Aliamphritea hakodatensis: one gene and its partner. The protein of the gene in region 1 binds, or shares a complex with, the protein of each later gene. Links are inferred from orthologs where the notes say so. Each region holds a gene or a part of one and is shown on either strand. Other genes may lie near its edges.

Evidence for each region.
Region 2: the proteins of rpsG (region 1) and tig are in contact, whole or in part, in a crystal structure (PDB 3GTY), measured with the Thermotoga maritima proteins. The link is inferred for Aliamphritea hakodatensis from one-to-one orthologs. Residues at the interface, in WP_004081843.1 of Thermotoga maritima: Lys34, Lys52, Lys55, Glu59, Arg62, Gln63, Glu66, Asn67, Lys69, Val71, Arg95, Ala109, Lys110, Lys111, Gly112, Arg113, Pro114, Glu117, Glu121, Ile124, Ala125, Tyr127, Asn128, Asn129, Thr130, Gly131, Lys135, Asp139, Arg142, Met143; in WP_004081061.1 of Thermotoga maritima: Glu122, Val124, Val129, Leu130, Tyr133, Glu188, Gly259, Ile262, Tyr263, Glu266, Ser270, Glu273, Gln274, Glu277, Arg308, Gln311, Ile312, Ser315, Tyr316, Glu325, Arg329, Arg336, Leu363, Phe366, Trp367, Arg373, Leu377, Arg381, Leu384, Glu387.

Annotation. Positions count from the first base shown.
Region 1 is NZ_AP025281.1:4,768,130-4,771,292, reverse strand. What follows is about bases 1-2,887. They hold rpsG (30S ribosomal protein S7), read left to right. Parts: upstream 1-1,152; coding sequence 1,153-1,623; downstream 1,624-2,887. Other genes in these bases: fusA (elongation factor G), read left to right, coding at 1,642-2,887; rpsL (30S ribosomal protein S12), read left to right, coding at 645-1,019; rpoC (DNA-directed RNA polymerase subunit beta'), read left to right, coding at 1-525. Outside these bases: more of fusA, read left to right, coding at 2,888-3,163.
Region 2 is NZ_AP025281.1:2,771,481-2,774,320, reverse strand. It holds tig (trigger factor), read left to right. Parts: upstream 1-670; coding sequence 671-2,011; downstream 2,012-2,840. Other genes in the region: clpP (ATP-dependent Clp endopeptidase proteolytic subunit ClpP), read left to right, coding at 2,142-2,762. UniProt on the Bacillus subtilis protein: Involved in protein export. Acts as a chaperone by maintaining the newly synthesized protein in an open conformation. Functions as a peptidyl-prolyl cis-trans isomerase.

The DNA.
Region 1 (3,163 bases):
AAATACATCAATACCGAAGTACAGGATGTATACCGTCTGCAGGGTGTAGGCATCAACGACAAGCACATCGAAGTAATTGTGCGTCAGATGCTGCGTAAAGTTGAAATCACCGCTGGCGGTGACAGCAGCTTTATCACCGGTGAGCAGGTTGAATTCCACCACGTTGTGGAAGAAAACAAGCGTCTGGAAGCGCAGGATAAAGTTACGGCTAAGTTCGACCGCGTACTGCTGGGTATAACCAAAGCGTCGCTGGCAACTGAGTCCTTCATCTCTGCTGCCTCCTTCCAGGAGACAACCCGTGTACTGACCGAAGGGGCAGTAAGCGGTAAGAAAGACTACTTACGTGGTCTGAAAGAGAACGTTGTTGTGGGACGTCTGATTCCGGCTGGTACCGGTCTGGCGTATCACAAAGAGCGTAAGCGGAAGTCAATGCAGGTTGAAGATAGCGTTACTGTAAGTGCAGAAGACGTTCAACAGGCGCTGACTGAAGCGCTGAATCAGGCAGCAATGCCAGATTCAGAGTAAAAATCTGGTCGAATATTGACCTGGCGGGCCGAGATTGAGTACAATCTCGGCCCTTTCGTGATGGGATAATAAAATCCCATCGTTTTATTGGTGCTTTTTTAAAGCGTGGAGTTTGCTTAATGGCAACTATTAACCAGTTGGTACGACAGCCACGCAAACGCAAAGCGGCTAAAAGTGACGTTCCTGCTCTGCAGGCGTGTCCTCAACGTCGTGGCGTTTGTACCCGTGTCTATACAACGACCCCTAAGAAACCGAACTCAGCATTACGTAAAGTTTGCCGTGTTCGTCTGACTAACGGATTTGAAGTGACTTCCTACATCGGTGGTGAAGGTCACAACCTGCAGGAACACTCTGTAGTACTGATCCGCGGCGGCCGTGTAAAAGATTTACCGGGTGTTCGTTACCACACAGTACGTGGCGCACTGGATACCAGTGGCGTTAACGACCGTAAACAGGGTCGTTCTAAGTACGGTACCAAGCGTCCTAAGTCTTAATAGTTTTTTCGGGACAGCGAAGCCAGTCAAGCCCTGTACAGGGTGCAAACTACTTAGCTAGATCGCAAACACATAAGAGTAAGGTCAGGTATCCATTCCTGAAATAACCTGAAGACCTGATAAGGGGCTTATCATGCCAAGAAGAAGAGTTGCGGCAAAACGTGAGATTCTGCCGGATCCTAAGTTCGGAAACACAACACTGGCTAAATTCATCAACCACCTGATGATTAGCGGTAAGAAATCCGTTGCAGAAAAAATCGTTTATGGTGCTCTGGATAAAATTTCCGAGCGCACTAACGAAGATCCAATCGAAATTTTCAATAAGGCTCTGGAAGCTATCCAGCCAATGGTCGAGGTTAAATCTCGCCGTGTTGGTGGTGCGACTTACCAGGTGCCTGTAGAAGTACGTCCTTCCCGTCGTAACGCCCTGGCGATGCGTTGGTTAGTTGACGCTTCCCGTAAGCGTGGTGAGAAGTCCATGGCTCTGCGTCTGGCTGGTGAAGTCGGCGATGCAGTTGAAGGTCGTGGCGCAGCGGTTAAGAAACGTGAAGACGTTCATCGCATGGCTGAAGCTAACAAAGCATTCGCTCACTACCGCTTCTAAAAATCTGAGGATTGTGTTGTGGCTCGTAAAACGCCTATCGAACGTTACCGTAACATTGGTATCTGTGCACACGTAGACGCGGGTAAAACCACGACTACCGAGCGGGTACTGTTCTACACCGGTCTTTCTCATAAGATCGGTGAAGTACACGATGGTGCGGCAACCATGGACTGGATGGAGCAAGAGCAGGAGCGTGGTATTACCATCACTTCTGCGGCGACCACCTGTTTCTGGAAGGGCATGAACCAGCAGTTCGAAGACCACCGCATCAATATCATTGATACTCCTGGGCACGTTGACTTCACGATTGAAGTTGAGCGTTCCCTGCGGGTATTGGATGGTGCTGTTGTAGTGCTGTGTGCGTCCTCTGGTGTGCAGCCTCAGACTGAAACAGTTTGGCGTCAGGCTAACAAGTATGAAGTCCCCCGCATGGTGTTCGTCAATAAGATGGACCGCATCGGTGCTGACTTCTATATGGTTGTTGATCAGCTGAAAGAGCGTCTCGGTGCTAATGCTGTACCGATCAACATGCCGATTGGTGCTGAAGACGAGTTTAAGGGTGTAGTTGACCTGATTCGTATGAAAGCGATTCTCTGGAATGAAAGCGATCAGGGTATGACCTATGATCTTGCGGATATTCCGGCTGATTTGCAGGCTAAAGCTGAAGAGCTGCGTGAGCAGATGATTGAAGCGGCGGCAGAAGCATCTGAAGAGCTGATGGATAAGTACCTTGAAGAAGGTGATTTATCTGACGATGAAATCAAAGCTGGTTTGCGTGCCCGGACGCTGGATAACGATATCGTGCTGATGCAGTGCGGTTCGGCATTCAAAAACAAGGGTGTGCAGGCAATGCTGGACGCAGTTGTCGAATACATGCCGTCTCCGGTCGAAGTAAAAGCGATCGAAGGGGCTGTTGATGATGAAGGTGAAGTATTTGAAACCCGTGAGGCTGATGATACTGCGCCCTTTGCTGCGTTAGCGTTTAAGATCGCAACCGATCCTTTTGTAGGTACGCTGACCTTCGTGCGGGTATATTCCGGCGTTCTGGCTTCCGGCGACAGCGTTGTAAACTCTGTTAAAGGCAAGAAAGAACGTGTCGGCCGTATGGTGCAGATGCACTCCAATAACCGTGAAGAGATTAAGGAAGTTCGCGCAGGCGATATTGCTGCTCTGATCGGTATGAAGGATGTTACCACCGGTGACACCCTTTGTGATCCGGGCCAGAAAATTGTTCTGGAACGGATGGAGTTTCCTGAGCCGGTAATTTCGGTCGCTGTTGAACCGAGAACCAAGGCTGACCAGGAAAAGATGGGTATTGCTCTGGGTAAGCTTGCTCAGGAAGATCCGTCATTCCGCGTTGAAACCGATGAAGAAACCGGTCAGACCATCATCTCAGGTATGGGTGAATTGCACCTGGATATCCTGGTTGATCGTATGCGCCGTGAGTTCAGCGTCGAAGCGAATATAGGTAAGCCACAGGTGGCTTATCGCGAAAAGATCCGTCGACCGGTAGAGGCAAATCATAAGTTTGTTCGTCAGT
Region 2 (2,840 bases), 2.0 Mb from region 1 along the record:
TCATTGAGAAGGCAGTTGTTCTGATCATAGAGTAAGCTTTCCAATATGGGCCAATAGCTCAGCTGGATAGAGCACCGCCCTTCTAAGGCGGTGGTCGAGGGTTCGAATCCTTCTTGGCCCGCCAGTTTGGAAAAGTAAATGTATGTAGTGGTGGGCGTAGCTCAGTTGGTAGAGCTCCGGATTGTGATTCCGGCGGTCGTGGGTTCAAGCCCCATCGTCCACCCCAATACATATTGCGGACGTGGTGAAATTGGTAGACACGCTGGATTTAGGTTCCAGTGCCGCAAGGTGTGAGAGTTCGAGTCTCTCCGTCCGCACCATTTAGAAAGACTCCTTTCCATAGGAAATATGGTGGGCGTAGCTCAGTTGGTAGAGCTCCGGATTGTGATTCCGGCGGTCGTGGGTTCAAGCCCCATCGTCCACCCCAATTTCCTTATCTTAATCTTCTCTTTTGTTTCTTTTGATGCTGCCTGATTCGCAGTTTTTTGCGTATCTGCTGTTTGCTGGCTATTTCGGTGCTTTTCACTTGACTAATCCTGCGGCTTGCCGGAAAATTCCCGCCTTTAGATATTCTGGCCCTGTTTGCGTAAGAGTGCTTTAGCTTCAATAGCATGCAGGTTGTAAGTGTTTTGATTTGTAACGATACAAATAATTTTTTGCGAGGAATTCCATGCAAGTTTCTGTAGAAACGACTACTGGTCTAGAACGTCAGGTGACTGTTGTTGTACCGGCCGAGCGTGTAGACAATGATGTTGCTCAGCGCGTGCAGCAAACTGCCCGTACTGTTCGAATTGACGGTTTCCGTCCTGGTAAGGTTCCGGCCAAAGTAGTTAAGAAGCGCTACGGCAAGGGAATTCGTCAGGAAGTCATCGGTGAAGTTATTCAGGAAAGCTTCTACCAGGCTACTCAGCAGGAAAACCTGACTCCTGCAGGTGGTCCGAACATCGAATTCAAAAACGACAAAGAAGGTGAAGATTTTTCTTACACCGCTACTTTTGAAGTTTACCCTGAAATCGCTCTGGCTGATTTCTCTGCTGCTGAAATAGAAAAGAACAGCGCTGACGTAAAAGACGAAGACCTGGAGCAGATGATCGAAACTCTGCGTAAGCAGCAGTCTGACTGGGTTGCTGTAGAGCGTGCTGCTGCAGACGGCGATCAGGTTAAGATCGATTTTGAAGGTTTCATCGACGGTGAAGCATTCGAAGGCGGTAAAGGCGAAGGTATGGACCTGGTTCTGGGTTCTAACACCATGATCCCGGGTTTCGAAGCAGGTCTGGACGGTGCTGAAACCGGCGCTGACGTTGAGCTGAACGTGACTTTCCCTGAAGATTACCACTCTGAAGATCTGAAAGGTAAAGCGGCAGTATTCAAAGTTAAGGTGCAGTCTGTATCTGAGCAGCAGCTGCCTGAACTGAACGAAGAATTCTTTGCCAAGTTTGGTCTGGAAGAAAACAACGTAGACAGCTTCAAAGTTGAAGTTCGCAAGAATATGGAACGTGAAGTTAAGCAGGCGCTGAAAACCAAGCTGAAAGAAGCTGTTTTCGGTCAACTGGTTGAGCTGAACGCAATTGATGTTCCTGCGGCTCTGATCGACAATGAAATTGATGCAATGCGTCGTCAGGCGATTCAGCAGTTCGGTGGTGCGGAAGCTAACATCGATCCTGAAATGCTGCCTAAGGAAATGTTCCAGGAGCAGTCTGAGAAGCGTGTTAAAGTTGGCCTGCTGGTAAACGAAGTTATTAAGGCAAACGAACTGACTGTTGACGAAGACCGCGTTAAGACAACCATTGATGAGCTGGCTGCTACTTACCAGGATCCTCAGCAGGTTATCGACTGGTACAACAGCAATGAAGAAATGCTGGGTCAGGTTAAGAGCCTGGTGATGGAAGATCAGGTACTGGATCTGCTGCTGGAATCCGCTAAGGTTACAGAAGTAGCGCTGAGCTACGAAGATGCTATCAAGCCTGCTGAGCCAAAAGCACAGGAAGAAGACGCAGAAGCTGAAGCATAATTGCCAACTGCTTGATTTGCGTTTATAAAATAACGGCTGTCGGCGTAAAGTCGGCCGCCGTTTTTGCTTTTCAGGGTGCTTTTAATCTGTATGTAGGGCACCGAGTTCAGGATCAAAGGAGAGAATAGGTATGTCACAAACTTATAATGGCCCAACAATGATCACCAGCAGTGGCCTGGTACCTATGGTTGTTGAGCAGACCGCCCGCGGCGAGCGTTCTTATGACATTTACTCCCGGTTACTTAAAGAACGTGTGATTTTTATGGTTGGCCAGGTTGAAGATCACATGGCTAATCTGGTGGTAGCGCAGCTGTTGTTCCTGGAGTCTGAAAATCCGGATAAGGATATTCACCTGTATATTAATTCTCCGGGCGGTTCTGTGACTGCCGGGCTGTCGATTTACGATACCATGCAATTTATTAAGCCCGATGTGAGTACAATGTGTATTGGTCAGGCTGCCAGCATGGGTGCGCTGTTGCTTACCGGTGGTGCAGCAGGCAAGCGTTACTGCTTACCTAATTCGCGTATGATGATTCATCAGCCGCTGGGCGGATACCAGGGCCAGGCAACTGATATTGAAATCCATACAAAAGAGATTCTGTCTATCCGTGAGCGCCTGAATGGTATTATGGCGCATCATACAAATCAGGATCTTGAAGTAATTTCCCGTGATACTGACCGTGACAATTTCATGTCGCCTCAGGCTGCGGTTGAGTACGGACTGATTGATGCGGTGATGGAACGTCGCTAAACTTCAGGGTAGTGATGACTGCCGTATGCTACAGTTGTAGCGGTTATAATACGGTTGTTGTGTTCTGCTCCGGAGTGA